4 regions of the Brevibacillus sp. HB1.2 genome follow, and region 1 is predicted to be linked to each of the others. Evidence: riboswitches for the same ligand, from Rfam matches in the RefSeq annotation. Region 1 holds a riboswitch; each other region holds the start of a gene.
The links. Region 1 has a riboswitch for cobalamin ahead of nrdI (class Ib ribonucleoside-diphosphate reductase assembly flavoprotein NrdI). Riboswitches for the same ligand answer to the same signal wherever they lie in the genome.
Positions count from the first base shown of each region.

Region 1 (7,983 bases):
TATAGGCCTCTTCATTTTCTTGCAGCTCATGCAAAAGGGCATACAGCTCCTCTTTTGCTGCGGTCTGCTCGACCACACTCAGACCTTGATATACTTCTTGCGCAAGAACGCCGACATAGAGTCCGTGGATGCTCTCGTCGCGAACAATCAGGTCGATAATTTCCCCGCTGCTAGTCATCTTTCCTTGCCCCGCCAAATAGAGCGGATAGAAGAAGCCGCTGTAAAACAGATAGCTTTCCAGGAAGACAGAGGCTACCATCGCCATGTACAAGTCTTTCGGTTTCTCAATTTCTTGATAGCGTTTCGAGATGAGGGCCGCTTTCTTTTGCAGATGCGGATTGTTTTCCACCCACGAAAAAATACCGTCAATCTCTTCTGTCGATGCCAGCGTTGTAAAAATACTGCTGTACGATTTGGCATGGATTTGCTCCATCATGCCCATGAAGGCGAGAACCGCTTTTCTTTGCAGTCCATCGACATGCTCCATGATCTTCGGCATCCCTACTCCACCCTGGACCGTATCCAGCAAGGTGAGACCGCCCAATACTTTTTTATACGTGTCCCGTTCAGTCGCACTGAGCTCCATCCAGGACATCTTGTCATCTGACAGTGGGATCTCATCATCCGTCCAGAACTGCATGATGTTCTGATTCCAAAACGTCATCGTAAAATCGTCGTCCGGCCTGTTCCAATTGACTGCTTTCATATGGCGTTCCTCTTCTCTTTTTGCTTGATGCTTTTCCTTTTGTGAAACTCGTTCACTAAATCGCGCAGCTAATGCACTCTTCTACAGTCAAATGCTTCGTACGCGTATAGTAGAGTGACTTCAGACCTTTTTTCGCTGCGTAAATGTAATAGCGAGCCAGTTCTCTGGTTGAAATATTGCTGTTCACGTGCAGCACAGTCGAAATTCCTTGGTCAATGTGCTCTTGAATTTCGGCAATCAGATCAATCACTTTGAATTGATCGATCACATACGCCGATTTGTAGTAAAAATAGTTTTCCTGCGACAAGTACGGCATCGGGTAATACGTCGTAGAGTTAGCATATGTTCTCGTTTCGATATGCTCAACGATTGGCATCACACTAGAAGTCGCATTCTGAATGTAGGAAATACTCTGTGTCGGTGCAATCGCCAAACGGTACGCATGGTAAACGCCATGCTTTTGCACCTTTTGCTGTAGTTCCGCCCAATCCTCTGACGTCGGAATGTGCATTCCTTCAAAGAGATGCTTTGCTTTTTCCGTCCGCGGGCTGTAATCGTTCGTCAAATACTTGTTAAAATAAGTGCCTTTTGCATATTCCGATTGTTCAAAGCCCAAGAAGGTCTTGCCTGTTTCCTTGGCAATTTCCATGCTTTTTTCCAAAGAGTAGAAGTTCATCATCATGAAAAACGTACGAGCGAAGTCCTTCGCTTCTTCACTCTCGTAGGCGATTCTGTTCTTTGCCAGATAACCGTTCAGGTTCATCGCACCGAGACCTACTGAGTGCAGCTCACTGTTTGCCTTTTGAACGCCTGGAGCGTTTTCTACACGCGTCATGTCACTCACGGCTGTAATGGCTTCGATTCCTTCGTGGACGGATTCACGGATCATTTTGCGTTCCATCACGTTGACGATATTGAGCGATGCCAAATTGCAGCTAATATCGCGACGGATGATATCCATCTCGCCGTAATTGGTGATCGTCGAAGTCTCCTGCAACTGGAAGATTTCCGTGCACAGGTTGGACATTTTCACCGAACCGAGATCTTTCAGTGCATGGTTGTTGTTCGCATTCGTTTTGTTCATGATGTACGGATAGCCCGATTCCATTTGAATCATCGCGATTTTGGTCAACATCTCGCGTGCGCTCATCACGGTCTTTTTCTTGATGCGATCGTTTGCCAAGAGCTCCTCGTACATGTCATCGAGGTCCATATCATCCAGATGAACACCGTATTCTTTGTACACGGAGTACGGAGCAAACACAGTCAATGGCTTATTTTCTTCAGCCAGCTTGTAGAACACGTTTGGTACGATCAGGCCGATGGACAACGTTTTGATGCGTGCTTTTTCATCCGCATTGATCTTTTTGCAATCGAGAAACTCGTTGATATCCCAACCGAAGATGTTGTAGTACGCTGCACCCGAGCCTTTGCGTTGCCCCATTTGATCTGCGTAGGAAAACGCATCTTCCAACAGCTTGAGAACGGGCATAACACCTTTTGCTGCGCCCTCGACGCCTTTGATCGGCTCTCCTCGTCCGCGGAGCTTGGACAAGTTCACGGCCACACCGCCGCCAATTTTGGATAGCTGCATACAAGTTCCCAAAATAAAGTTGATGGAGTTCAGTGAATCATCCATTTCGAGCAAGAAGCAGGAGACCATTTCTCCACGGCGGCTTTTGCCTGCATTCAGGAAGGTTGGTGTCGCTGGTTGCAAGCGTTGATCCATCATGGATACTGTCAAACGCTTAGCGAGCTCAAAGTCACCTTGTCCAAGGGACAGTGCCACAACGGCCACCCGGTCTGGATACTGCTCTAAGTACATCGATTTATCGTTCGTTTTCAACGCGTAATCTTTATAAAATTTGGAGATAGCCATGTACGAAGCAAATTGAAAATCAGCGTCATAGGCCAAACGGTAAACTTCATCGACCTGCTCAACAGTGTATGTTTCATAGACGTTTTCATAGAAGTCATTCTCGATCAAATAGTCCATGCGCTCTTTGACACTGCCAAAAGTCATCGTATTGGACTGCACTTCTTCCATGAAGACCGCAACCGCTTCCCGATCCTTTTCCAGTTGATAAAATCCGTCATTGCCACGCTGCATCAGTTCGTTGTTCAATTCAATATGCCGCAATTGCTGCCACCCCACTCGTAAATTGTTCCACGTCACGGCCGGTACCGGACAGTTCAAATTTAGAAATCACCGGAACGCCATATTGGCTCGCGATCGTATCCGCGCTTTTGGCAAAGCTGGTTCCCCAGTTGCGGTTACCGCTGGCGGATACTCCCCGCAGATGGACATGATTTCGCTTCAGGAACGTCGCCACCTTCTCCGGCACTTGTCCGAATCCCGTCGTGTATGTTATCAAAATGAATGGCTCGTCTAGCACCATATCTTGATCAATTTCCACATGTGGCAAATTAATTTTGTTGACGAATCTTCGGACGTTTCCTGTTTTTGAATCATAAGCGATTAGCATGTCCCTCATCCTATCCCCTGCTATTTTTACTCTGTATGTATGTTATTTAGCCAAAGTAAAAGCGCATCCGACGTTTACATGCCGAATGCGCGTGATGACTTCCATCTAGCAATTCGCCAATACGAATTGCGCGCTCGAACACTTCCCTATCTCCCGTAGGTTAAACAGTGCAAGCGGTTAGGCAGGTCTCCTGGCTTTAGGATCATCGCTCCATTTTCACCTTCCCAATCCCTCAAGATCAGTGGCATTCTTTCGCAAATGGAACTCTCTCATTACAGTGGCGGGACCGCGTCGGATTCTCACCGACTTCCCTATTAAGTCTACCAAATCTGGCTGGTAAACACCTCACCGCATCAATATGTAGTTGGTAAAACTTACTTTACCTCAATATATCGTAGGAGTCAAGCTCAGTGTGCGCTCTTTTCGAAAACTAACTATTCTCCTTTTTCGGCTATTGCCAATCTCTGGTTCTCGTTCATATAATAGATTTTGTGTGCGTTGGTTAGCGTTGGAAAGATTGGAGAGTAGCCCTCATGAAAAGCACCGACTATCAACCTGTCGTCATTCCTCGTTCTTACAGTAAAATCATGACTTATCAAGAGCGTGACTATCACATTTTTGTAAGTATACCTGCCGATCCCCCTCCGGAATCAGGCTTTCCCGTCATATATTTGCTAGATGGCAACTCTGTTTTTGCAACCATGACCGAAGCGATACGAATACAATCACGTGGCCCTGAACGAACTGGCGTGTATCCTGCTATCGTCGTCGGGATTGGGTATCCAACGGACGGTCCGTACCATCCTGCCCGTTTCTTTGATTACACGTATGAAGTTCCCGTCACAGAGCTTCCTGGCAACCCACAAGGAGCCGACTGGCCTCAGATGGGGGGAGCAGAGCAGTTCCTCACCTTTTTAGAGGAGGAGCTCAAGCCGAGTATCGAAAACGACTTCCCCATCGATCGGACGCAACAAGCGATTTTTGGACATTCGTTAGGTGGCTTGTTTGTCTTGCATGTACTTTTGTCGAGACCACACGCTTTTCAGCGTTATATAGCTGGCAGTCCTTCGATCCATTGGAATGAGAGCGTACTGCTTGCGAAGGAGAGTCAATTACCGAGCCTGCTGACAGATGACCTCGACGTCCATGCACTCCTCACCATCGGGGAGTTGGAAAACGATGGGCGATTCTTAGTCAAAGAAAAATCTCTGGCGATGATCGAACGATTGTCGTCCATGGGCAAAGGTCAAATCAAGGCTTCCTTTAAAGAATTTGCTGACGAAAATCATTCGTCCGTCTTGCCAGTCTTAATTAGCCAAGGACTCAAATTCGCTACGAAAAAAACTGCCCGCTAAAAATGGGCAGTTTTTGTTTATCATGACTCGCTTACTGTAGAGATAACACTTTGGTGATTTGGGGCAGCTCTTCGATGGCAGATACAATCGTCGGTGTAATCTCTTCATCGGTCACAGAGATAAGCAGGGCATTCTTCCCTTTTTGCTCACGTGATACATTCAACTTGGAAACATTGATTTGATGTTCGGCCAGTTTTCGTGAGACATCATAAATCACGCCTGGATAATCGATATGGCGAACCAACAATCCATGGGCACCTGGAGGTATGCGACACGCACAGTAATTGATTTCACTGATGTACACTTCTCTCCAATCTTGCGCCAAGGTGTACTTGTTCGCTCCTACCCGCAACACCGCCAAATGATTCGCATATTCACCGGAGCTATGTTGGACAGGAACCTTCGTCCCTAGTCCTTCCACTAACTGCGTTGCGATTTCCTCTTTATTTTCATGAGCAAGAATACTTAATTGTGCACCCGCTAACTCTGGCTCGAGTCTTTGAATCAGTTCAGCTAGTTCACGCAGTCCAGCATATTGGGTCATGTGTTGCCTTCACTCTCCCAGTCAGGTTTATCCTTGTTTTCACGGCAGAATCCAAGCTTCCGGCTCTTTCTTGATAGAGGATTCGTTATCAGCACGATACCAAGCCGTCAACGTTTGTCCATCTTTCGTATAGTAGATTCGGTAGATGGTATTGCCTTTTCCGCTATTGGTAAAAGGACTTTCCTCCTTCGGAACCGCTGTCACTCCACCCGCAACTACAGCCCCGCCGTTCTCCTTGATGACGTTTTGGATCGTCGCCATATGCTCTTTACCCATGGAGGCCATCCCAAAATAAGAGATGATCGCCAAGAGAACCGCTCCCGCCAAAAACGAAACGATAATCACTTTTGATTTTTTCGTAGCATCCACCGAGTGCTTCCCCCGTCTATCTTAGTTCTCTTTATCAACTAAGCGTACCTTGTCAATCGTACCGCCACCCAAGCACACTTCCCCATCGTAGAAGACGACAGCCTGACCAGGTGTTACTGCTTTTTGCGGCTGGTCAAAAATGACCTCCACGTTTCCGTCCTCTAGCAGGTGAATAGTTACTCCCTGATCTGGCTGGCGATAACGGAATTTCGCTGTACAAGTAAATGTTTCGGAAGGCTTTTTATCACTCGTCCAGCTAACGTTGGTTGCCAAGAGGCTCTTCGAGTACAGACGAATATGATCAGAGCCTTCACCTACGATCAGGACATTGCGCTCCAGATCTTTGTCTACAACAAACCAAGGCTGTCCGCTCGTGCCATGACCTCCACCTATTCCTAAGCCTTGTCGTTGACCCAATGTATAGTACATCAGTCCGTCGTGCGTGCCGATGATTGCTCCTTCTACGGTCTCGATATTTCCTGGTTTGGCAGGCAAATAGTTTTGCAGGAACTCACGGAAGTTGCGCTCTCCAATAAAGCAGATCCCTGTACTATCCTTCTTTTTCGCAGTATAGAGTCCTGCTTTCTCTGCGATCTCCCTTACTTGAGGTTTCGGGAGATGACCAATCGGGAACATCGTTTTGGAAAGCTGTTCTTGGCCCAATACATTCAAGAAGTAAGTCTGATCCTTGTTGTTGTCAGCGCCACGAATGAGTTTGTATTCGCCATCAATGTGCTTGACCTGCGCGTAATGGCCGGTGGCAATATAATCCGCCCCAAGATCCATGACCTTGGCAAGAAGCTCGCCGAACTTGATTTCACGGTTGCACATGACATCCGGATTCGGTGTACGGCCTCGTTTATATTCATCCAAAAAATACTGGAATACCTTATCCATGTATTCTTTTTCAAAGTTTACCGTGTAATATGGAATGCCGATCTGTTCACAGACGCGCCGGACATCCTGGAAGTCTTCTTCCGCCGTGCAGTGGCCGAATTCATCGGTATCATCCCAGTTTTTCATGAAGATGCCGATGACGTCATATCCCTGTTGCTTAAGCAGGTAAGCCGTCACGGAGGAGTCGACTCCGCCGGACATGCCGACAACGACGCGTGTATCTTCTGGTCGCTTCATAAGTCTTTCTCCTCTTATTCAATTTGTACCATTACAGATTACCATGTTTCGCAAAACAAATCATGTTTTGTTACACTTTTGCCCAATAGAATGAAAAAACGCCTGACGCATAGTTGGCGCCAGACGTTTGGTAGTAAGGTTAAGCCTGCGAAGATTCATCCTTGATTTCCGCGCGATATCCCTCGATGCTTTCTTCACGACGCTGATTTTTCGCTTCGAGGTTTGTTCTTTCCTCCTCGGAAATCTCGCCAGCATTAGCCGCTAGGTAAGCTTCGGACTCACGAATGTTCTCTTCCGTATTAGAAATCATGTTTTGCAGCTTTTCTGCGTTGTCAGAACGGTCATCCGGCTTCGCCATGATCGATACGCCTCCTACAAAGGGTTATATGCAACACCTTTACCATTGTGCGCCAATCATGGTTTCTTTATGTACCCGTGATATAATAGAAGAAACGGATTAAACGAAAAAGAGGGTTTCCCCTATGGCTTCCTTAGATTTGCTGGAAAGAAAGCTGCTTCGGATCATCTCTGATACAGATCCCGTCCGCCTGAAACGACAATGGGTGAAGGGGCAAAAGGTACCTATATCCGAAGTGGAACAGCGCATGCGAATCGATCTACTCTTGCGCAGACTCGACAAGCTACCTGAGACCAAGCGCCAAGAAGTGCTTGCGCTACTCAAATGGTTTAACTGGTAGAGATTAGCGGATGGACGTTCCCAGACGCCACTGGCCGTCTATCCGATTCAATTGCTTCATATCCACAATTGCATCTTGATTCAGCGGTCCATAGATGTGCGGATACAGCAATCCATCCTTCGCTGCCTCGTATTTGACTTCCGAAGTCGTTTTGGTTTCATCGACAACGAGTACATACAACTCCTCGTCAAACTGTGCGTAGACGCGGTTTGCTACCTTTTCAAGCAGCTCGTCCCCTTTTGTCGCGTGAATAAAGCCTTCCTGCTCGTAATCGCGCGGTAAGTAGTGATCCTTGTCCATCCACTTTTCCCAATATGCTTTTGGTACCATGCAGTAAATGATAGAGTTTTGCATGTTTCTCCTCCAAATTTGATTATTTTTTTGGCATTGCTTTGTTCAGGTGACGCATAGCTTTATCATAGAACATCTGGTCCATCTGCCCTTGATCATATCGCCATTGAATGAAGTTACGCAGAGAGTGCAAATCCACCCAAGCATCCTTCGCTTGCGGATTGCGGTCAGGTACGTCTCCTGTTATTTCACCCTCGTAGACAAGCTTCGCCATCTCGGTTGGGTGCATGCCGATCTGATAAGCGATTTGGTGTAATGCGATTTTCATGGAACCTCCCCTTGCTTTCGCATGGATACATCTTATCTTCCGTCTATTGTGCCAGTCTTTTCGAATGATGCC
Region 1 covers NZ_JABMIU010000007.1:7,002-14,984, forward strand. Annotated here, with positions in the region: gene nrdF (class 1b ribonucleoside-diphosphate reductase subunit beta) at 1-706, opposite strand, end outside; gene nrdE (class 1b ribonucleoside-diphosphate reductase subunit alpha) at 762-2,846, opposite strand; gene nrdI (class Ib ribonucleoside-diphosphate reductase assembly flavoprotein NrdI) at 2,833-3,192, opposite strand; cobalamin riboswitch at 3,356-3,555, opposite strand; gene HPY28_RS17210 (alpha/beta hydrolase) at 3,726-4,547, shown strand; gene HPY28_RS17215 (ACT domain-containing protein) at 4,579-5,091, opposite strand; gene HPY28_RS17220 (hypothetical protein) at 5,131-5,460, opposite strand; gene mnmA (tRNA 2-thiouridine(34) synthase MnmA) at 5,482-6,594, opposite strand; gene tlp (small acid-soluble spore protein Tlp) at 6,734-6,952, opposite strand; gene HPY28_RS17235 (hypothetical protein) at 7,077-7,292, shown strand; gene HPY28_RS17240 (DUF952 domain-containing protein) at 7,296-7,646, opposite strand; gene HPY28_RS17245 (hypothetical protein) at 7,666-7,911, opposite strand.

Region 2 (7,983 bases), on a different contig from region 1:
GCAAATGTTGATGAAGACAATGTGCTTGAACTGATGAAAGGGCATGATCTGGTGATTGAAGCAGTGGACGATATACCCTCCCGCGTCATCATCCACCGGACCGCTCGTGAGCTGGGCATACCAAGCGTGGGCATGTCAGGGAGCCCCCCAACCCGTGGGTTTGTCTCTTCCTTTTTTCCAGACGGCATCTCGTACGAAACAGCATTGAACATTCCAGGAGCAGGGGAAAAGTTGACCAATGAAGCGTTACGCCAAGAGATTGCTGACATAAAAAAAGCCAGGGCCTGGCACTCTGTCAAAGAAGGAGCTCCAAAGGAATGGGCAGAGGATTTTTGTGAGGGAAAGGCTGGCTGGATTATTACACCAGTTCGTGCCCATCTCATAGCGCTTTTCAGCTTTCATGAAGCTGTGCAAATCTTGACGGGCAGAGAACCGTTGGCACGTGCACCCAAAGGAGTTCTCATTAATCTAGATACGGACACACCGGTAAAAGTGACAACTCCCCCTGATGGAACGTGGAACTATGCAACACTATAACGATTTTGAAAGAACGAAGGAGATGATTGTATGCCATTGATAGAAAATAACGAATTATATAACAACAGTTTTACCCGCAATTTCGGAATCATTACGAGTGAGGAGCAAGCCAAACTGCGAAATGCTAGAGTAACGGTGGTAGGTGCAGGCGGCGTGGGAGGAATCACATTGATTCAACTCGCCCGGATGGGTGTAGGGAAGCTACATGTCATCGATCAAGACTCGTTTGAGGAAAGTAATCTCAACCGCCAAATGCTCAGCTTTGTCAGCAAAATCAACTCTCCCAAGGCGGAAGTAGCGAAGGAAATACTTCACGATATCAATCCAGAGCTGGAAGTAAAGGTAACAAGGGAGTTTGTTACCGAAGAAAATGCACATGATCTGCTGGGTGATACAGATGTGATTGTAGATGCTACGGATAATCTGGTTGCACGGGTAATCATCCATAGAACAGCAGCCGATATGGGTATTCCCTCCATCTGGATTGCGGTAACACCACCTTTCCGCGGAGGAGTCATGTGCATGACACCCGACTCCTTGCCCTATGAGGTCGCCATGAGACACCCTTCCTATCAACAGCCTCTCACGCCAGAGATGCGTGAAAAAATTAATCAGATCAAAGACGAGCGTGCAAAGTATTCCGTATCGCAAGGCGCTTTACCTGAATGGGCAGATGCCTATGTAAAGAGAGAGGCTCCATGGGCAGTGCTTGCTCCGGTAGCGAATATCGTCGGCGTATTGGCTAGCTTTGAGGCATTCAAACTAATCATTCAGAGACCAGACCTATTGCCAGCCGTTGCTCCCAATCTAGTCAAAGTCAATTTAGCTTCCGTCCAAATGGTACAGGTGGAAGCCCCGGCAGAGGGAAGCTGGGATAACACGCTACTATAAGGACTCCTATGTTGCATACCACCATTATCTTACTGGTAATCGCCCTCTTGTCATTAGTGGCAAAGGATCTGGTTCTCGTCTACGCTTCCCTCTTGCTGCTCGGATTATCTTTGCTAAAAGCAGTGCCTGTCATGGATGCAATCCAAAAACCAATTTTCCATGTGGGTCTGTTTTGTCTAATGGTATTCTTGTTGATTCCGATTGCCAAAGAAAAATATGATTTCATCTCCCTTGGCAAGGAAATGGTCAGTTGGAAAGCAACGATAGCCATTTTAGCAGGTTTTATCATCTCTTATGTCGGGGGAAAAGGCTTAAGTATTTTGCCAGATCAACCGGTTGTTTTCATAGGCGTAACACTTGGAACACTTTTGGCAGTGCTACTGACAAATGGGTTGCCTGCAGGCTTAATCATTGCAGCAGGATGCATTGCGTTGCTGTCAAGAATCTTCAATTTCTAGCACCCTCTAAATCTACTTTGAAAGAAGTGCCAAACTATGAATCTCAATCATCAAATGAAAAATCATTTTCTTATGCTAGTCATATCTTTAGGGCTGCTTGTTCAAGGGTGTTCAACTCCTGATTCCCCCAATCAAAATAGTACAACACAAGCTCAATCTGTAGTGGAATCAACCAGTGAAATCGTAACGGAAGAGCTGAAAGTGCCAAGCATCGATCAGGACGTCTCCTTATATGTGAGGCATTTGAGTGCCAAAAACAAGGAAAAGTTCACCAATAATGAGGTTGTATTGTTTCTTGAACCGTTTAGCGTACCTACCGCCCAAGCATTTGATGTTCCGGGATACTCCTGGATGGAAGAATACGCAAAGCAAGGTTACGACACATGGGCGATGGACTTCCGAGGGTTTGGGCATTCTACCCGACCAGTTGAGATGGATCAACCACCTGTAAAGAATGCTCCTGTCGTCCGTGCCACTGAGGCGGTTAAAGATCTGGAGGCTGTCGTCCAGCACATAAAGAAAACGCGACAAGTAGATAAAATCAGTATCGTAGGATGGTCTTGGGGTGGAGTTGTTGCGGGGATGTACGCGACTGAACATTCCGATGATATTGAAAAACTCGTGCTTTATGGTGTTATGCATGGTTTTTCTTTGCCTTTGATGGCAACTCCATTTGAAGCAAAAGGGAAGCCAGGTGAAATCAATCCTCAATTACCAGCGTACCAGGTTGTCCAGTTTGACAAGGCCATGCACCATTGGCACATGATGCTAGATAAACGTGATCTGGTTTCCGGTGAGGCAATGAATGCTGTATCCAAGGTCTTCGTAAACTCTGATCCTAACAGCAGCAAGCAACCTGAACAATCCATCCGCCGTCCAATGGGACCTTTGGTAGATCTGTATTACATCTGGACGGACAAACCCATTTTTGATGCAGCGAAAATTACGACGCCAGTGTTGATCATTCGAGGAGATCTGGACTTTTTTGCCGATAAGTCCCTCTTCCATAAGCTGACCCATGCATCTGCAAAACAAGAAGTGGTTATCAAAGATGCAACACATTGGGTGTTGTATGAAAAAAATCGTGATCAACTCTTGCGTGAAACAGACGAATTCCTGAAAAAGGAAGTAAACCCGTAAGGATGTGCTGGAAATGAAGCCGTTTCAAATTTTGGATGCAACACTGCGAGAAGGAGAGCAGCAATCTGGCGTGCGCTTCACATGCGAAGACAAGATTCGCATCCTGCATCTCTTGGAAAGCTATCAGATAGACCTCATAGAAGTGGGCCATCCTGGAATTTCTGCCGTGGATGAAGAAATCTGCCGAAAAGTGGCTCAATCGGCAAGACGAGCGCAAATATTAATGCATGCGAGAGCTACTGTTGAAGAAGTACATGCAGTAAAGCGCGCCAAAGCAGACTGGGTGGGGATTTGGGCTTCCATTAATGATGTGTCTATCCAAACCAAATTCAGTCATCACCAGGAAAGCTATATACAAGAGAAAGTCCAACAAGCTGTTATCGAAGCAAAAAAGCTTGGCTTACAGGTTAGATTCACGATTGAAGACGCTTCACGGACAGAGTGGGAAAAGATATCCAGCTTAGGTCATGTTGCTTTGCAGGCAGGCGCAGATCGCATTAGTTTGGCAGATACTGTCGGGATATGGGAGCCTGATACATGCAAAAGAATTGTAACTCGTGCCATTGAGGAATTTGGATGCGAAATTGAAGTTCATCTGCATAATGATCTTGGTCTTGCTCAAGCGAATGCGCTGGCGGCTATTGATGCAGGCGCTTCTGTCATTGATGCGACAATTTTAGGAATCGGCGAAAGAGCTGGTATTACTGACTTGATCCAGCTTACTGTTGCGTTGCAAAAGCTTCGAAATGATCATCGTTATTCTTTGGATAGAATTCCCGAGCTTGTACAAGCGATCCGTATGACGACAGGGTATAGACCGGACGAACTGCGCCCTATCGCTGGGCAAAATGCTTTTACGCATACATCGGCTTACCATGTCCAAGCCGTAAAGAGGAATTCCAAAGCGTATGAGCCATTTCCTCCCGAAACAATTGGAAGAACACGGCTTCTCGAAGAAAAGCGTCCTCCACTAGGAAGCCCAAAGCTGCCTGTTTCCTTACAGGTAGGAAAGCCGTTTCCAAAAGGTGCTTCAGAGCTACAGTATCATCGTGACGGTCCAGGGATACGCTGGGTTATGATGGATTCGCGTGTTGATGAGCGAGCCTCATTTTATGTGATCCAAAGGATATTTGGATTATGCGATTTGTCCGGTATTCCTGAAAAACATGTAGACAGACATGCGCATCATTGTGACAGTGCCTTCCTCTTTTGGGGAGATGCACCTGATGGCACTGGTCTGGTGTGTCATGTTCAACTTGGTGAAGAAGAGAAGACTGTTGAGAGTCCAGCAGCTATTTTTATCCCAGCAGGCGTCGAGCATTCCTATCACTATGTGTCAGGGCACGGAACTTATACAAATATTGTATTGTCACCTGAATACAACAAAAGCCTTTTGGTTTCAGCAGCATCTTCTGAAATACCAGTGACCTAAGAGGTACAGGAATTTGTTGAGTTTGAAGAGTGGGCGGCCATCTGGGCATGAGTACGGTATCGACCGGGCTCATGCCTTGCTCGATTATTTGTGGTTACATCGACAAAACCCCGCCATAAATCGGCTCTTTCTGCGTTTTTTGTCCCCAAGTGCGCGTTCCGTATTCGAAATGCCACCATTCTTTCGGATAGTTGACGAATCCGGCAGCCGTCATCAAATGATAAAGCAGTCGGCGATTGTCTCGAATTTCGATGTCTTTTTGCTTAGACTGTGCCAGCTCTTCATAATAGCGAGTGGAAGCCAGTTCACTGAAATCATCGAAGACGGTCCCCATCTCCAGCCAGCCATCAGGCCCTGCGATAGTTAGATCCACTGCACCGCCGGATAGGTGAGGGGACGGTTTGGAGAGGTCTGTTGTTGGATAAGCGACGAATTTGCTCAATTCTTCCGTGAGGGCGGGTCCTTCCTGCCAGCCTTGTAATAGCAAGGCTTCACGGAAACGATCATACAAGGATGCCTGTACCTCAAATGAGCGCCAGCCGTCCAACACGACGAGCTTGTAGCCAACAGGCAGTTGCGCGGCTGCCGTGGCGAGCTTGTGTGCTGCCCCTTCTCGCAAAAAGGCTTCTGGCTGTGTTCCGGCATAGCCCTTGTGGTAGTAGGCTGGATAGACTGTGATTTGAGCTGAAAGGGAAGAGAGGGGAATCATCGGTTCGCCGCATTCCTTGATCGGCAGTGGGCTGGGCAGGACCATGTCTGGTATTTTTGGAATCGGAGGAAATAGCATGACTGCACACCACTTTCGATTGTTTTGCCAATAGGGTAACGAAAAACATCAGGCATGTAAACGGTCATTATCTTAAATTTTCTGCTAATAGTCACCAGCGACGAATCAGCAGCTTTTGCTTGAATCCTCGGTAGCTTTTGCTATTATTAAAGCAAGTGCTTGTCAACGGAACGAACGACATTTACATATGGAAGAGAAACAGGTCCTTGTTTTTGCGAAACCGATTCGCAGGAGCAAGGTTAAAAGGGAAGTTTGGTGAAAAGCCAACGCGGTCCCGCCACTGTAAGAGAGTAGCTGTTCTTCAAGGCATCATGCCATCCACTGCCCATCCGGGAGCGGGAAGGAGAAGAAGAGCGATGATCCTCGAGCCAGGAGACCTGCCTGTTTTATGATTACACTGATTTCCTTCGGGTCAAAGGAAGAGGTGAGGATTGTTGCTTTTCGGCTATCCGCGCTTTGTTTTTCCTTAGGTACTGGGGGAAACAGAGCGCTTTTTTTATGCTTCGGAAAGTATTTGGAGGAAACAGCGGAGTAAAATACGTCACTTTTTGAGGTGGTCACGATGGAGAAAAACGATAAGAAGCGAGGATTGACCCTCGTTTACACAGGAGACGGCAAAGGAAAAACGACAGCGGCAGTCGGGTTGGCTGTGCGGGCGACAGGGCGCGGGAAAAAGGTGCTGATGGTTCAATTCATCAAGTCGCCAGAGCGTACATACGGAGAAAAGATTATTTTCGATAAATTGGGCATTGAAATTGTGCAAATGGGCGTCGGCTTCACATGGACGAAAACACCGGAGGAGCATCGTCAGGCATTGAAAGAAGCTTGGGCGTTTGCGAGCGAAAAGCTTTCTTCCGGAGCGTACGATGTCGTCATTTTGGATGAGCTAAATAATGCATTGGCGATTGACCGCTTCCCGATTGATGATGTGTTGCCATTGTCCGATGTGTTGGAAGCGATTCAAAATAGGCCAAGTCATATTCACCTCGTGATTACGGGACGGGCCGCAAAGCAGGAGATTTTGGACATCGCAGATTTGGTGACAGAGATGAAGCCAATCAAGCATTACTACGATGAAGGGATTCCAGCTGTGCTGGGGGTAGAGTTTTGACAAGCGCAGGTGTAATAGAGAAGTACGGTCATGGCGGAGACTTGCTGACCGCAGCGCAGCGCTTTGGTCGAGAGCCCGGGCAGTTTCTGGATTACAGTGCCAATATTAATCCGCTGGGGATGCCAGCAAGCGTTCGTGAGATGCTGCTGGATTCGCTGGCTGCTGTAGCGCATTACCCAGACCCTGGACATCGTGTGTTTCGGCGTGCGCTGGCGAAGCGGCTGCAAGTGCCGGAGGAATGGTTGCTGCCTGCCAATGGTGCAGCGGAGGCGATGGCACTGGCCATTCTCGGTCTTTCGCCGCAAACGGTTGGTGTGGTATATCCTTGCTTTTCGGAATACGCGCAACTTTCCGAGCAGTATGGTGCCCGTGTCATTGGCTGCTACGGGAAGGAAGCGAACGGGTACAAGCCCGATCCTATAGAGCTGCACACTCTTTTTACGCAGTCTGATCTCGTATTTGTCGGGTCGCCAAACAATCCGACGGGAATCCTGTATCAACCGGATGAGCTTCGCCAAATGGCGGAATGGACGAGTAAGACCAACACGTGGCTCATCGTGGATGAGGCTTTCCTCGATTTTGTGGAGGAAGATCGGCAATATACATTGGCGACGCAGCTCGAGCGCTTTCCCCGTGTGATCTTGATGCGCTCGATGACGAAAATGTACGCGATCCCGGGATTGCGCCTGGGTTATGCGATTGCGCATCCGGATGTCATTGCGAGGATGCGCCAGAAGCAAGTGAGCTGGAGCGTGAATGCACTGGCCCTTTTAGCTGGAGAACTGTGCTTGCAGGAGCAGGCATATGAGGAACAGACGCGAAGGCTCATAAAAGCAGAACGTGCGTATTTGATCGATTGCATCAGCGGTGAGTTGGGCTGGCAGGTATGGCCGGGGGAGGCAAACTTTTTGCTGCTGCGCTCACCAGAAGGATTGCCAGCGGAACAATTGCAGGCACGGCTCGGCAAAAAAGGCGTTCTGATCCGCAACTGTGCGATGTATCCCGGTCTGACGGCACATGATGTGAGAATCGCAGTGCGTGGACGAGAGGAAAATGAAAGACTTCTGGCAGCGCTCCGCGAGGTCCATGCGGAAGGAAGTGAACAGCGATGAGCTTGGTGCTGGTAACAGGCGGTGTCCGTTCAGGAAAAAGCCGCTACGCGGAAGAGCTTGCGATGAAGTTGGGCAGTCGAGTCCTGTACGTGGCGACAGGCAAGGCCTGGGATGATGAAATGAAGCAGAGAATCGAGCTGCATCAGGCACGTCGTCCGCTGGAATGGGGCTGTGTGGAGGTAGGAGAGCGATTAACCGATTACCACGCATTCAGTGAGCAGTATGATGTGGTTTTAATCGATTGTCTGTCCACCTGGGTGAGTAATCGATTGATGAGTATGGACGAGTCTGAATGGAGAAGTCCTTCACACACGCAATCCCTGCTGCAGGAGGCAGAGGCATGGCTGTCCCTCGTTCACAATTCCCCGCAAAAAGTCATTGCCGTCACAAGCGAGGTCGGATTGGGCGGTGTAGCCTTGAGTCGTTTGGGCAGATGGTTCGCGGATGTGCTGGGCGATGTCAATCAGAGAAGTGCGCGACAAGCGGACGCCGTCTACGCGGTTTTGTCGGGGATA
Region 2 covers NZ_JABMIU010000010.1:34,298-42,280, reverse strand. Annotated here, with positions in the region: gene HPY28_RS20675 (HesA/MoeB/ThiF family protein) at 1-537, shown strand, start outside; gene HPY28_RS20670 (HesA/MoeB/ThiF family protein) at 568-1,428, shown strand; gene HPY28_RS20665 (DUF441 domain-containing protein) at 1,437-1,886, shown strand; gene HPY28_RS20660 (alpha/beta hydrolase) at 1,923-3,026, shown strand; gene HPY28_RS20655 (LeuA family protein) at 3,040-4,458, shown strand; gene HPY28_RS20650 (M15 family metallopeptidase) at 4,553-5,245, opposite strand; cobalamin riboswitch at 5,429-5,644, shown strand; gene cobO (cob(I)yrinic acid a,c-diamide adenosyltransferase) at 5,808-6,356, shown strand; gene cobD (threonine-phosphate decarboxylase CobD) at 6,353-7,468, shown strand; gene cobU (bifunctional adenosylcobinamide kinase/adenosylcobinamide-phosphate guanylyltransferase) at 7,465-7,983, shown strand, end outside.
Region 2: linked by a shared signal. The riboswitch ahead of cobO (cob(I)yrinic acid a,c-diamide adenosyltransferase) and the one ahead of nrdI (class Ib ribonucleoside-diphosphate reductase assembly flavoprotein NrdI) in region 1 are both predicted to bind cobalamin.

Region 3 (7,983 bases), on a different contig from region 1:
TGTAAAAAAGCGTCTCTCATATGTGGGCTATGGCTTAGTCTGTCATGGCCGTTTATTACGGAGCCGACGCAAGCAGCAAGTGTCATCCAGGCAAAAGTGATCGCAACCTCTCTGAACGTTCGCAGTGAACCAGCCCCCAATGCTTCTGTTGTCGCTACCGTGCCATATGGAGCGGTCGTGACGATTACCGATGAAGCATACGGTTGGGCAAAAATTAGATACAATCAAAAGGTAGGCTGGGTCGCGGGATATTACTTGCAAAAAGGTGCGGTAACGAGTGCGGGTTCAGCTTCTTCCCCAGCCAATACAACCACTGTCAAAAGCAAGCAAGGCACCGTTTTGGCCGATTCGCTTCGAATGCGAAAAGGACCAAGCACGAGCCATGAGATTATCCTTTCGCTGCCCAGAGGAACCCGTGTAGACATTTTGCAAAAGCAAGCAGACTGGATCCAAGCGAGAACTTCCAACGGACAAACAGGCTGGGTGTCTGCGACGTATATTGGCGATGCCAAGTCCAGCGCTCCGGTGTCCAAAAGCTCCAAAACGCCAGGCTTAAAAGGGAAAGTCATCGTCATCGACCCGGGACATGGTGGTTCTGATATCGGGACACAGGGAACGAAGTGGAATAGTATGGAAAAAACGTTGAATTACAAAACGTCCATGCTGCTCGCCAGCAAACTGCGACAACGCGGTGCGCAAGTCTTCATGACGAGGACCAGTGACACAGAAAAGCCTTCGCTATCGCAGCGTGTCGCTTTTAGCGAATCCAAGGCGGCAGATGCCTTCATCAGCATCCATTACAATTCTTCTCCGAAGCCAAATAGCGGGACACTTACGTTTTATTATTCGCAAGACAAAGATGAGCCGTTAGCTCGAGCGATTGAGACTCGCTTGGGTGGTGGCATCGGCTTAAGAAGCAACGGCATTTCATTCGGCAATTATCACGTCCTGCGCGAAAATAGTGATCCATCCGTCTTAATTGAGCTTGGCTTCCTATCGAATCCAAAGGATGAAGGCATTGTTCGTACATCGTCCTATCAGGACAAAGCTGCGCAGGCGATTACGGAAGCACTAGCTGATTACTTCGGTCGATAATCGTACGGCTGGACACTGTAGAAGAACAGCCTCCGCTCGAATTTTCCTTTGGCACCAATGATCTGATACCAGGTCTCTCCGATCAAAAGGTCGGTTGCGAAATCTTTCTCCAGCAGATTGGTGATCATCTCCATGACCGCTTTCTCATTGTCTTTTTGGATTTTCAACGACAAGGCCAGGACGAAATACGCCTGGTCTTCTTCCATTTCCAACAAATGCAGACGGGCTGTACCACGGCGTTTGGCGTTGAAACCATCGATCACATTTGACAGGCCCTTTTTTGCCTGCACTTTATACTTTGTCGCTTCCCTCCAGGAGGAAATAACCGCATCGTACAACGAAAACGTCAGGATGAAATGGCTGGCGTAATCCTTCGGGTCAAAAGGCTCCGGTCCCATCTGCTTCTCATCCGCTGGTATGACAACGAATGCTTTGTAGTTGCTAAAAAACGGATCGCTCATGGCAGGTCCTTTCCATCGATAGTATCTGTGTTGGTTAGTATCCACTAGGAAAGCAGGATATTATGTACAAAAACGGTCATAAACGTTCAAAAGGCCAAGTCGACATGAAAACCGACTTGGCCTTTTGCTTGCTTTTGTATAGGCATGTTTTTCAACTGAATATCTACTCATTACCGGTGGGTCATCGAGACACTTCCATGCCCGTGCTCCTCTTCCATGACCTCCATTCCTGCACCATGATTGACGGTCCAGGTGATGACTTGGCTGGAAATGACAACGGCCAAAATGGTATACATCATCTCTTTCATTGGTACGAACCAGAACGACATGCAAAGCACAATGACGTCCAGTAAAAGAAAGACCGTACCAATGGACAATCCCGTGTACTTACTGATCAACAGGGAGAAAATATCGTCTCCACCTGTCGCAGCTCCATAGCGCAGAACCAATCCGGTACCCAGTCCGGTCAGTACACCGGCCAAGACAGACGCCAGCGGCATCATTCTGCTCATATCCATGACAATCGGTGAAAATCGTTCAAACAAATCGTAAAATACGGTAAAAGCAAGTGATGCAAAAATCGTGTCCCAAATGAACTGGCGGCCTCTTACTAACCAGGCAACCAAAAACAGTGGGATATCCAACAAAAGCATCACCATCGCTGGCGACAAGTCAAAGGCGTATTTCGCCAATAACCCCAAGCCAACAAACCCACCTTCAGACAAATGGTTCTGAAAGTTAATGTGATAATACGCAAAAGCAAGTAAACAAGCTCCAAACAAAATCATACTGTAACGCTTAGATAACTGCAGCGCTCTCCTCATCACGGTTTCCTCGCATTTTTGTCGGTTTAGGCACAGACGACCAACCGACTACCGAGGAACATCGAAAGTATAAGTCGCTACTCATACAAAGGGCCTCGCTTTCGTAGTAGGTTAGTCGCCTTCAGTGACGATCGACTACTACGAAGCTAGATGTAGGAGAGGTCAAAACGTTTCCAGATCGTCCTATGGGGACGCATGGTATCCTGATCCCTTCCATGGCTTTTCTTGTATTATATCACAAAAAAGGTGAAAAGACGATTCGAAACCGTCTTTTCACCGAGTTAAAATCGGAAAGCTTGTCCTTTTAGCTCAACTGGAATCCCTGCTGTGACAAGAAAAACTTGATTGGCAACGGCTGCGACACGTTGATTCATCAAGCCCGCCAAGTCACGGAACTTACGGCCCAACGGGTTTTGCGGGACGAGTCCATCGCCTACTTCGTTTGTCACCAGTAAAACTGTCCCTGGGTAGTCTTTTAGCTTTTTGACCAGCCTATCCACCTGCTGGAGCACTTGCTCAAACGTCTGCTCCACTCCATCATGCAACAGCCAATTGGACAGCCAAAGGATCAAGCAATCAACCAAAATCACTGTCTGCTGTTCTTGTATGTTTTTTTGTGCCCCGAGCTTCGCGAGCCACTCTGTCAATGCTTTCGGCTCCTCGATCGTTTGCCAAGGGAAGCCAGACTGCAAGCGGCGGTCTCGATGGTGCAAGATCCGCTCTTCCATTTCCTCATCCGTGATTTGTGCGGTCGCAATGTAAACACCCGAGGAGCCCAAATGAGCCGCGTATTTTTCGGCAAACGTGCTTTTTCCGCTGCGTGCTCCGCCTGTAATCAGTACGATCATGCTTCTTTCTCCTTAAACAACCTCTTATACTTGCGATTGCAAAATAATTTGCGGCAAATGATGAACAGGATGCTCCATGACAATCGGTCTGGTTCCGTATACAGCCTCTATTCTGTCACTTTGCAAGATGTCTTTTGGTGCGCCAACGCTTATCTGCTTTCCTCTGTGCAGCATCAAAATACGATCGCAGTATAGGGAGGCTAGATTCAGATCGTGCAGCACAGCGATGACCGTCACCTGCGTCGTCTTTTGCCATTTTCGCACGATGTCCATGAGTTGAATCTGGTACCCGATATCAAGGTAGGTCGTGGGTTCATCGAGCAACAGCACCTGAGGTCTTTGGATCAATGCCTTCCCCAAAGCTACCCGCTGCTTTTCCCCACCACTCAACTGATCCAGTGTGCGCTCTTCCAAATGTTCAAGACCGAGCATCTGTACGATTTCATCAATGAGCGATGCGACATCCTGCTTCTCTTCCCCTAGCCAATTTTGGTAAGGAAAGCGCCCCATTTCCAACACCTCTCGGACACGAAAGCCGACTGGCGGCAGACCCTCTTGCTCCAGAACAGCCAGTATTTTGGCAAGCTCTTTGCGTGGATAGGAATGAAGCTTTTTCTCTTGAAGCAAAATGTCTCCTGCATCTGCCTTAATGACACCTGAAATCATTTTCAGCAAGGTAGATTTTCCGCTTCCATTTGGTCCGATGATGCCAAAAAATTCTCCCTTGTCCACGCAAAAATCGATGCCGTGCAAAACAGGCGTATCCTGATACGATTTTTGCAAGTTGCGCACATTGATCATTGCAAACGTTACCTCTTCCTAAAGCGTTTATTTTGCTTCAATAAATAGGCGAAAAACGGTGCTCCCAGAAATGCTGTCACGACACCGAGCGGGATTTCTGTTGGACTCAGCAACATTCTGGCAAGAGTGTCGGCCCACAGCACGTAAATACCACCGCAGATCGCAGACATCGGCAGTAAAATACGATGGTCAGGACCAACCAGCAATCGAACGAGATGCGGTACCACCAGGCCAACGAACCCAATAATTCCCGCGATAGAAACCGCCGCTGCAGTCAGGAGGGTCGAAACGACCAGAACCACTAACTTCGTTCGATCCACATGGACGCCGAGATGCGCAGCCTGCCGCTCCCCCAACGCAAATAGGTTTAAGGAACGCGCATAGCTCACAAGCACCATTCCACCTATGACCAAGTACGGAATCAAGACGTACGTAAAGGCCCACCCTCGAAATGACAGGCTGCCCATAAGCCAGAACACGATCTCATTTACCGTCTGGTCGGATAGCGACACCATAAACGAAACGAGCGAGCCGAGAAAAGCCTGCACCACGACACCAGACAAAATCAGGGTCTCCGTTTGCAGCTTTCCTTGCGTATTCGCGAGTCCGAGTACGATCCATAAACTGAGCAATCCTGTAAGAAAAGCGACGACAGGCGTGCTCCATGCACCCAAAAAGGTGATTTGCAAGCCAAAAAGGATCAAGAAGGCTGCTCCGACAGCAGAACCCGATGCCACGCCCATCGTAAACGGATCTGCAAGCGGATTGCGCAAAACGCCCTGAAAGCCCGCTCCCGCAAGTGACAAGCAGGCGCCAATCAAGACAGCCAATACAACGCGTGGAAAACGAACCTTCATGACAATTTGCTCAGATGACTCCGGCCACGTTACGGTGATCCACTCAGACAAGCCAGGGATTTGATGGAGCAGGATGAGCCATACTTGCGAAATGGGGAGTTGTGCCGCCCCCATCGAGATGCTGATAACTATTGATGCCAGAAGGACGAGACAACTAACTCCTCCCCATATGAACAATCGTTTCTTCATTTTATTTCACCAAGTCAGGGTAAATCGCCTTGGCTACTTCGATTAAGCCTTGTGTAATACGCGGACCAGGGCGAGACAAAATATTTTGGTCCATGCCAAAGATTTGTTTTTCACGGATCGCCTTCATTTTATCCCAGCCATTGCGACTCGCGATCATATCCTCTAGCTTGATGCCCGTCTTTTCATCGGTAATTCCGCTCGCATACAAAATGACGTCTGGATCGTTTTGCAAAATCTTTTCTTCACTGATCGGATTCCACCCTTCGGTGTCGGAAGCAATGTTTGTTGCTCCAGCCAGCGTGATGAGTTCATCCATGAATTCGCCTTTTCCGACTGTCCAGCCTGGGGAAAATTCCAGATATACCTTTTTCTTCTCTTCCGGTTTTACATTTTTCACTGCTTCTTGAACGTACGCGATGTCTTTCTTCATTTGCGCGACGACTTTTTCGGCTTGTTCCTGTGTGTTCGTGATAACTCCCATCGCCAAAACATTGTTTAGGATGTCATCCATCTTTGTCGGATGGGTAATATAGACTGGCATTCCGAGAGATTTGAGCTTGTCAGCCACTGGCTTTTCCATCGAAATCCCACCGACGACCATATCCGGCGTTTGAGCGAGAATGGCTTCTTCATTTGGTTTGACAACTCCGCCAATTTTCGGTTTTGCCTTCGCCGCATCTGGATAATCATCATAGTCTGAGACAGCTACGATCCGATCTTCCAAGCCTAATGCGAACAAAATCTCTGTCTCGGCAGGTGATGTAGAGACGATTCGCTCAGGAGCTTTTGCAAAGGTTACTTCTTTTCCTGTTGCATCCTTGACGGTCAATGGATACGTTGTTTGTTTTGCAGGTTGCTCGGCCGTATTCTCTTGCGGTGCTGTCTGCGGTGCGCTTGTTTGTCCCCCTGGTGCTGGCTGGCTGTTATCGTTACCCGCACAACCTGCGAGGCTAGCCGCAACTAGTAGTGGGATCATGAATCGCAATGAACGTTTCATATGTAGAACTTCCTTTCTGCATGTCTGATTGACTGTTCCTTCCAATAAAAAAATCGACCCTTGCTTCCATTCGGAAATCAAAGGGTCGGCACCTCAGGGCAAACAGACAGGATGGTCTGCTTCCTGAAATAGGCCGATCCTTTCCGCGAAGGCAACAGGCACTAAAACAAACAGGCAGGTCTCCTGGCTTACGGCTGAGGAACGAGCCGATTTACAGTGGCGGGACCGCGTCGGATTTTCACCGACTTCCCTTTTCACCCGATCTTTTCGTTAAAAAGACGAGGCACCTATTTGCTGTTACGTTTGAAATTGTCACAGTCCATGACTCATCCTACATCATAGCATTCCTTGGATGAAAAAAGAATGACAAACACATAAGCCAATACTTTCTTGCCTGCTAAAAATGAAAAACGCCTGAACAAAAGGTTCAGGCAAATGTAAAGCTTTTGGCAGGCTATTTCCCTCGTTTGTCCAAATAATCGAGAATGCCCATGGAGCATACTTGTAAATCGAGCTTGAGTACTTCGAATACTTCGTGGTCACTGCTGATTCCTTGTGACTGTAGATGATCCGAAACTCGTTCAAATAACGTAAGAGACAGCTCATCGTATGATTGTCCAGCAACAAGCGCTGTCTTTCCTTCCGCCACAAACACGGGGAGCCACTCGCGTATTTGGCGGTACACGTCATCTACCTGCTCTGACATCCCAAAATGACCAAAGTAAATGCGACTCAGCTTGTGCGCTTCAAAACGGCTTAGAGACGCTAACATGGCATCCGGGTCAAACTGATTCGGCGAAGTAGATGGCAGCACGAGGTGTATGCCATCCTTTTTAAGCTGTGGATAGAGTACACCTGCCGTATCACCTGTGAACATGCCGCGGCTTACTGGATCGTAGATGCTGAAGTGATGATTGGCATGCCCTGGCGAATCCAGAAACTCCAATACGCAATTCTCTCCGATCTTTAGTGTATCTCCATCCCCACGAATCAAAATCCGTTCCTCGAGAACAGCCTCAATCGGATCAAACAATCGATCAAAATCATCATGATACACCGCTCTCGCGCCTGCGATCAGTCGGCTCGGATCTATGAGATGACGTGCACCTTTCGGGTGGACAACGACCTTTGCGTTCGGACAATCCTTCAGAAACAGTCCTACTCCTCCTGCATGATCCAAGTGAATGTGCGTCACGATGATGTATTTGACTTGTTCCGGCTTATAACCGAGCTTGGCGAGACCGGCCTTGATGTATGGGACGGAGGGGCTTGGTCCTGTTTCTACCAATGTGAGCTCCTCTTCCGCGATCACATACGTCCCCGTGCGTTCCGCCCAGCCCATATCGAAACCGTCTATTAAATGGATGCGTTCCCCTAAGTAAATTGGCTCTGTTGCTTGCATGTAAATACTCCTCCTTGTCAAAAGTCTCGCGTTGCCATTGTGTTGGAATATTTACACTTTACCATCTATTTTGTAGGGATTGGGGATGAATCACACAAATTCTTCATATTTTCATGATAATATGAGGGCAGCAAAATCGATTCCATTATCTGGAGGGGTGCAAAAATGGGTCAACTTTTTTCTGAATTACGACCTGAGCATGAGAAATTTATCAAGAAGCAACGGATGTTCTTTGTTGCCTCTGCTCCAATGGACACAAATGGTCACGTGAATCTTTCACCGAAAGGGTACGATTCTTTTCGCATAGTATCGCCTACCGAGGTCGCCTATTTAGACCTGACTGGAAGTGGAAACGAAACCAGCGCTCATCTGCAGGAAAATGGCAGGATTACTCTCATGTTCTGTGCGTTTGAAGGCCCCCCTCTCATCATGCGCCTATTCGGCAAAGGAACGGTTATTCTCCCAGATACGCCTCGGTGGAATGAGCTCGTAAAAGACTTTCCGCTTCT
Region 3 covers NZ_JABMIU010000002.1:474,767-482,749, forward strand. Annotated here, with positions in the region: gene HPY28_RS07220 (N-acetylmuramoyl-L-alanine amidase family protein) at 1-1,095, shown strand, start outside; gene HPY28_RS07225 (hypothetical protein) at 1,080-1,556, opposite strand; gene HPY28_RS07230 (YitT family protein) at 1,727-2,383, opposite strand; gene cobU (bifunctional adenosylcobinamide kinase/adenosylcobinamide-phosphate guanylyltransferase) at 2,662-3,228, opposite strand; gene HPY28_RS07240 (heme ABC transporter ATP-binding protein) at 3,253-4,029, opposite strand; gene HPY28_RS07245 (FecCD family ABC transporter permease) at 4,038-5,075, opposite strand; gene HPY28_RS07250 (ABC transporter substrate-binding protein) at 5,077-6,072, opposite strand; cobalamin riboswitch at 6,229-6,378, opposite strand; gene HPY28_RS07255 (MBL fold metallo-hydrolase) at 6,527-7,474, opposite strand; gene HPY28_RS07260 (pyridoxamine 5'-phosphate oxidase family protein) at 7,640-7,983, shown strand, end outside.
Region 3: linked by a shared signal. The riboswitch ahead of HPY28_RS07250 (ABC transporter substrate-binding protein) and the one ahead of nrdI (class Ib ribonucleoside-diphosphate reductase assembly flavoprotein NrdI) in region 1 are both predicted to bind cobalamin.

Region 4 (7,983 bases), on a different contig from region 1:
AACTGGCGGCAACTCATACCCTAACTCTTTTAAACGCTGCTCTACTTTGGACATAAGACCATCACCTCGTCATCAATTTCATCCCTTTCTTTAACCATACTATTCTGTAAATTCTTCTTCAACAATTTTTTATATGATAAAAAATTTATTTGAAATCCATATACTGTAGCCTTAACAAAAAAGGACGCCGACTAGGCATCCCCTTATGAAAATCACAGAAAACTCAACTCCGCCCCTATCCGTTGGCTCCACTCATTACCTTCTGGATAGATGGTTTCACACGGATCGCTTCCGAGTAGAAATACACATGTCTTTTGCCTGTAATGGGATGGGTCGTCACTTCTGTCTCTACGCCGAAAACATTCCGAATCAGCTGGGGTGTCAAGACTTCCTCCGGCGTCCCTGAGGTAACGATTTCCCCCTCACAGATCACGTACAGACGATCACAGTACATCGCTGCGATATTGAGATCATGCAACGAAGACAAGACCGTAATTCCCAGCGTTTTGACCAGATCCATGACCTGCAATTGGTATCGAACATCCAAATGATTCGTCGGTTCATCAAGGACAAGAAACTCAGCTTGCTGCACCAACGCTCTGGCAATCAGCACCCGCTGCTTCTCCCCACCCGATAAACTGAAAAAGCTGCGATCGGCATATGTATGCATCCCTACCCGCTGTAGCGCATCTTCACAAATTCGAGCGTCTTCTGCGTTATCGGACTGAAACAGCCGTTTATGCGGAGCACGTCCCATATTCACGATTTCGGTTACCGAAAAATCGAATTCAACAGAGGACTCCTGCCGTACTGCCGCCATTCGCTGAGCGTTTTGACGTGAGGTTAACTTATACACGTCGTCTCCATCAAGCGAGATCCATCCCGAACGCGGCTTCAATACGCGATAAATGCTTTTTAGCAATGTGGACTTCCCACTGCCATTCGGCCCGATCAGCCCCACAAACTCTCCAGAGCGCACCTCCAGACTGACGTTGCGAAGGATTTCCTTTTTCTCCAGTTCGACCGATATATTCTCCACCAACAAATTCATCGTCCGCTACCTCCAAAGGAATAAGAACTCCGCAACATCAACCAGATAAAGAATGGACCTCCACACAGCGCTGTCAAAATACCAATTGGCAGCTCTTCCGGTGCAAATGCGAGCCTGGCGACTACATCTACCCAGATTAGAAATATCGCGCCAAATAAAGCGCTGACAGGAAGAACACGTCTGTGATCTGATCCGACCATCACACGGACGATGTGGGGCATCATTAATCCGACAAAACCGATTGATCCCGCGATGGACACGATTACCCCCGTGAGAAGTGCCGTGATCACCAGGAGAAGCTTGCGGAATTGTACCGTATTAACCCCCAATGTCCCCGCTGACTCCTCTCCCATCAGCATCGCATTCAACGAGCGGTATTGGGCCATTAAGACGATGAGACAGATGACGACAATCAATGTAGGAATAGTCAGGTACTCCCATTTCCCGCCAGCCAGACTTCCACTTAACCAAAACAGGACCGTCCCAATTCCATGCTCATTCGGCGCTGAAAAGACAAGGAGACTGGTAATGGCAGACAAGATCGCAGATATCGCAATTCCAGCCATGAGCAGACGTACCGTCGAGTTTTGTCCTCCGATACGGGATAGCGTAAAAATGAGAATGATTGACACAAGGGAGCCTGTAAAAGCGCCAAAGGATAGCGCATACTGCCCGTACATGCTGAATGCTCCGAATATAATGACCGAGGTAGCTCCAACGGAAGCACCTGAAGATACACCTAACACATACGGGTCAGCCAGGGAGTTGCGAACTAACGACTGGATCGCTACTCCCACGACAGACAGACCTGCGCCGACGATCGCCCCCAAGAGTACACGCGGAAAGCGAATATCCCAAATAATCGTTTGCTCCCCTTTGGACCAATCCACCTGAATCCATTGGGTCAACATCGGAATTTTTGATAAGGCGATTTTCCATACCGTTGTCGGCTTAATTTCCACTGAACCCAAGGTAACTGCGAACGTAATCGAGAGGAAGAGTCCGACCAGTAGAGTAATGATGATATAAGGTAACTTGAACTGTTGCAGTGCTATTCCCTCCCTTAAAAGGGGTGTACTCTATTTGAATTTATCCGGGTAGAGTCCTTCCGCCAAAATTTTTAGCGCAATCGGTGCTCGAACGCCTTCAGAAGCCGCGGACAATGGCAATACCATTAGTCGTTGATTTTTAATCGCCGGGATATCCGCCAGTTCTTTTTTGGTCAAAAGGAAATTGCGTTTTTGCTCAACGGTTCTATCACCGTAGTCTACGATAATAATCACGTCAGGATTGCGACTCACTACTTGTTCCCAACTGACCTCTGCCCAACCCTTTTGAATGTCATCAAAAATGTTCTTACCACCAGCAGTCTTGATTAAGGACGTCATGTAGTTGTTGGCTGCTGTGAATGGTTTATCTTCTCCGTTGTCGTACACGAATACTTTAAGCGGCTCGTCCACTTTGCCAATTTTACTAATCGTTTGATCCAATTCACTCTTCATTTTATTAATCAAATCATTGGCTTTGTCTTCCACACGAAAAATGCGTCCAATATTCGTAATGTCTGCAAACACATCGTCGATTGTCGGGCCAGGCATGCTAGAAGACGCTTGCAGATACGATTTGATGCCGACCTTTTCCAAATCCTGCATCGATCCTACACCCTTTTCGCCGAAGCCGCTTTTCCATCCGGCGTACACGAAGTCTGGGTTCGCTGCCAGCAGCACTTCTTTCGTAGGATACTTGTCAGACAGTACCGGAATCTTGTCGTAATCTGCTTTTAACTCTGGAAGGATTTTATCGTCTAGGTATGCAGTTCCGACCATTTTATCAGCCAGGCCCAATGCCAGCATGATTTCGGTAACGTGTTGGTTCAAAGTCACTGCACGCTCAGGTGCTGTTGGATAGATCATTTCGATGCCATTATTGGTTAGTGTTACAGGCTTGCTCTCTGCTGCTGGTGCAGCCGTTTGTTCGGTTTTGGCTGGAGCCTGTGTTGTCGTAGTGGAGCCGCATGCCGAAACCAAAAGCATAGCAGCTGTCATGATACCGAAAGCTAGTCCTTTCATTACTGCATGTGGTTTGTTTGTCTTCAACATCTGTAATCCCCTTCTCTGTATGTATATGATGAGTTGAACGAAATCCTCCACAAAAAAAGCACCCCCCATTTCAATCGGGAGGTGCATGACAAACGTAGATATAGCTATAAGCAGGCACAAAGGCGCCGTTTCATAGGCTGTTTCCACATCTGCCCCATCCTCGTGGGTCGATTGTATATGATCGCATGGCAGGTCTCCTGGCTTACGAATCAACACACCCAGCTACCTTCCCATTTTTTGTCTCGCAAAAAACAGTGGCTATTCGCTAGTTGCTCCTCGTTACAGTGGCGGGACCGCGCCGGTTTCTCACCGGACTTCCCTTTTAAGCTGACGGCATATGCCATCTAGCACCATTCGATACGTATTCAATTTTACGATTTATTCATTCATTGATAGTAGTCAGTTTTTTCGGGAACTGCGTGAGAATTTCAACGCCCGTTTCCGTAACCAATACATCGTCTTCAATCCGCACTCCGCCTACACCTGGCAGATAGATGCCTGGCTCGATCGTAAAGACCATCCCTGGACGAAGCACTTCTTGGTTCTGGCTGTGAACAGATGGATATTCATGTACATCCATCCCAAGTCCATGCCCAAGACGGTGCATGAAGTATTCTCCGTAGCCTTTTGCGGTGATGACATCGCGAGCGGTTTTATCCAAATGCGAAAAAGTCACACCCGGACGAATCTCAGCAATGGCCGCTTCGTTGGCAGCCAATACTGTCTCGTAAATTTCTTGAAGCTGAGCACTGATCTCGCCTACAGCAAAGGTACGGGTAATATCGGATACATATCCGTTGGCTGCTACCCCGATATCAAACAAAAGCAAGTCGCCTTCTTGCACCTGGCGCGTTCCTGGTTTCCCGTGTGGCAGTGCCGACTTCTCCCCTGCTAATACCATGGACGTAAAGGACGGACCTTCGGCACCCAAGCGCTTCATCTGGAATTCCAGCTCAGCTACGATTTCTGTCTCGGTCATGCCTGTCTTGACTTTTTTCAGGGTCTCCCGCAAGGACTCCTCGACCAACTGAACAGCGTGCTTCAAACGCTCCACTTCATCCGCCGATTTGATCAAACGCATTTCACGCAGTGGCTCTTCCACATCTACATAGCTCGACGCCAGAACAACTTGTCCAAGTGCTTCATAGCGCTCGACAGTCATATGACTTTTTTCAATACCGAGCTTCGTCAAGTTCGCTGGCAACACTTGCTTGAGGATTTCATAGGGGTTTTGGATATCCGTATGTGTATGGATATCTTGAACGAACGAAGCCTCTGCGGCTGCCTCACGATCAAGAGCAGGTACAATCAAAGAAGGTTTTCCCTCAGCAGGAATAACGAGACCCATAAAACGTTCATGCGGGTCTGTAAAAAATCCGGTCAAATAGTAAACGTGCTTAGGAGAGGTAATCAACACCGCGTTCAGCTCTTGCTCTGTCAAAAACGTGTGGAGCTTCGAAATGCGCTCTTGAAACAACTTCTTCACCCTGCTTTCACCAATTATTCTATTGCGAGAATACCACTTCCCCATCAAAAAAAGAAGAGTTCAAATGAAAAATCTACTTCATATCGGACAACCTAAGGGTGGGGTGAAAATGAAAATGGAACAAATACTCGTCCATCAGGATGGCAAGCAGTTTGCTTTTCACATATCGGGAAAAGGCCAGCCGTTATTGTGTATCCATGCGCCATGCATCGGCTCTATCAATTTTGTTTATCAGCAAACACTCGCAGATACATATCAGATCATTGTCCCTGATTTGCCCGGACATGGCGACAGTTCACCGATGGAGAAGCCCTTTTCCATTGGGGAGCTGGCAGAACAGCTCCATAAGCTTGTCCGGTCACTCGGCATTGAACGTCCCTTTATTTTGGGGTACTCCCAAGGTGTTTCCATCGCCCTTGAATATTGTCTTCGCTATTCGGATGCTGTAAAAGGCGCCATACTCGTGAGCGGCTTTTCCGAAGTGAATGACCTGTATTTACATGGACGATTTTGGATGGCACAGGCAATGTCGATGCTTCACGGAGTCCCTCTTCTTGCCCGTTCGATTGCTTCCTCACATGTCGCTGACCCAGAAATGCGTGAAAAATGGACGGTACAGGCCTCCAAAACAGATCCCACTAGCCTGAAATACCTTTACGCTGCCGGACATCGTTATCATTGTACGGAGCGTCTGGGCAACATTCAGCTTCCGATTTTACTTGCTTATGGCAAACAAGATCAACGGATGCACCATTATGCACAGATGCTTACTATGAAATTGCCAAAAGCAAAACTCGAGATGATCCCTAACGTGAAGCATCAAGTCATCACGAAAGCTGCTCCTGCTTTCAATCAGTTGTGCCGCACCTTCATGGAAGAAACATAAAAAAAGAAAAGACAGAAGGACGGGTACCTCCAGCCCTTCTGTCTTTTTGCGTTTTGACTAGCTCTTCATACGCGGGTCGAGTGCATCGCGCAAGCCGTCCCCGATTAAGTTAAAGCCGAGAACTGTCAGCATGATAGAGAGCCCCGGAAAAATAACAGTCCATGGTGCTTTCTGAATGTACTGACGTGAATCAGCAAGCATTTTTCCCCATTCTGGTTCTGGCGCTTGTGCTCCCAGTCCGAGAAAGCCAAGTGCAGCTGCTTCGATAATCGCTGTTGCGATCCCCATCGTCCCGGTCACAATGATTGGTGCGAGGCTGTTCGGCAAAATATGCTGCATGATAATCCTGGAATTTTTCATCCCAATTGCCCGTGCGGCCATAACGAATTCTTCTTCCTTCAAGCTCAATACGCGGGCGCGTACTAACCGTCCAAATGTCGGAATGTTAATAATCGCAATCGCAATCAAGGCGTTTTGCAAGGAAGGACCCAAGATGGCAACAACAGCGATTGCCAACAGAATACTAGGAAAGGCAAGCATAATATCAAAGATACGCGAAATGATCGTATCGATCCATCTGCCATAGTATCCTGCCAAAAGACCGAGCAAGGTTCCCGCGAGAACGGAGCCAATGACAGAGAACGTCCCTACCCACAAGGAGATTTGTGCCCCATAAATAACGCGACTAAATACATCGCGACCATTGTAATCTGTTCCAAACCAGTGCTCTTCGGAAGGTGGCTTGTTTTTCATCACGAGCTTGCCTTCGTCGTACGGATACGGAGCAATCCATGGAGCTAAAACCGCCACAACAATGAAAAACAAAATAATCCCGAAGCCCACCAACGCCAGCTTGTTTTTTCGTAGCGTTCTCCATGCATCCTTCCAAGGAGAGACGACTTCTTCTTGCTTCACTTTTAAAGGTACTACTTGTGCTTGTGGTTGTAATTGTGGTTGTGCCATGTCTCTTCGTCCCTCCTTAGCGATATTTGATGCGTGGATCGATATAGGCGTACAGAAGGTCGACCAAGAGGTTGATCAGGACGAAAATGGTCGCGATCACAAGGATACCGGATTGGATAACCGGATAGTCACGGTTTCCAATGGCGGTCACAATATAACGACCGACACCTGGCCATCCGAAGATCGTTTCTGTCAAAACAGCTCCACCCAACAGCAACCCTGTTTGTAAACCAATTACCGTCAAGACAGGGATCATCGCATTCTTCAGTGCATGCTTGTACACCACCCAAAACTGTGCTAGCCCTTTTGCACGAGCGGTTCTGACATAGTCGGCACGCATGACTTCCAACATGCTCGATCGAGTAATACGCGCAATGATCGCCATCGGGATCGTACCTAACGCGATTCCTGGCAGGATCAAATGCTTGATGACTTCCCACAGCTGATCCCAACTACCAGCGATCATCGTATCCAGTATATAAAAGTGCGTAATGGCCTCTACGGGATTACGCGAATCGTCGCGACCAACTGATGGCAGCCATTTCAGTTCTTGGGCAAACACCCACTGCTCCATCAAACCTAGCCAAAAAATTGGCATGGATACACCAACCAAGGCGATCAACATCGCACAGTAGTCAAACCAGGAGTTTTGCTTCCACGCAGAAAGAATTCCTGCATTTACACCGATAAACACCGCAATCAGCATACTCACAATCGTAAGCTCAGTCGTCGCCGCCAAATAAGGCAAGATTTCATCTGAAATCGGCGCATTCGTTTGTAACGATTCCCCAAGATTTCCGCTCAAAATATCTTTCATATAATCGAAATACTGTATGTACCACGGATTATTTAAACCCAATGCCTCTCGTATGTCTGCAATCGCTTGTGGTGTTGCCTTTTCTCCCAAAATCGTCAAAGCCGGATCACCAGGGATGGCACGAATAATGGAAAAAACGATGATTGACATGCCCACTAAGACAGGAATGAGCATTAAAATTCTTCGAATGCTGTAAGCTAGCAATGCCATCTCCTCGCCTTCCTGCATAAAATAATCGCCAAATAATGAAAGAAGGGTAAGAAGAGGTATGCACTCCTCTTACCCTTTTACGATGAATCAGCTTACTTGAAGTCTACTTTTTCCAAACTTTCAGACCCTTTTGGATGCGGGCTGTAGTCTATGATATTCGCTTTTCCTGCCAATGCTGGTGTAGAGTGTGCCAGCGGAACCATTGGCACGTCTTTGAAGATGATCTCTTGTACTTGTTTGTACAGTTTATCGCGCTCCGCTTGGTCTGGAGTGGACTGTGCTTTCATCATCAATTGATGTGCTTCTTCGTTTGCCCAGCGTGTATAGTTGTTGCTGCCGATGTTGTTTTTGTCGAGCAACACAGCCAGGAAGTTGTCAGGGTCGCCATTGTCACCTGTCCAACCAAGCATGAACATTTCTTGCTCACCCAAGCGAGTTTTTTCCAAATACGTTGCCCATTCCATCGTCACG
Region 4 covers NZ_JABMIU010000003.1:621,408-629,390, reverse strand. Annotated here, with positions in the region: gene HPY28_RS11125 (RidA family protein) at 1-54, opposite strand, end outside; gene HPY28_RS11120 (heme ABC transporter ATP-binding protein) at 236-1,051, opposite strand; gene HPY28_RS11115 (FecCD family ABC transporter permease) at 1,048-2,106, opposite strand; gene HPY28_RS11110 (ABC transporter substrate-binding protein) at 2,131-3,150, opposite strand; cobalamin riboswitch at 3,321-3,520, opposite strand; gene HPY28_RS11105 (M24 family metallopeptidase) at 3,533-4,627, opposite strand; gene HPY28_RS11100 (alpha/beta fold hydrolase) at 4,746-5,522, shown strand; gene HPY28_RS11095 (ABC transporter permease) at 5,580-6,485, opposite strand; gene HPY28_RS11090 (ABC transporter permease) at 6,502-7,512, opposite strand; gene HPY28_RS11085 (ABC transporter substrate-binding protein) at 7,605-7,983, opposite strand, start outside.
Region 4: linked by a shared signal. The riboswitch ahead of HPY28_RS11110 (ABC transporter substrate-binding protein) and the one ahead of nrdI (class Ib ribonucleoside-diphosphate reductase assembly flavoprotein NrdI) in region 1 are both predicted to bind cobalamin.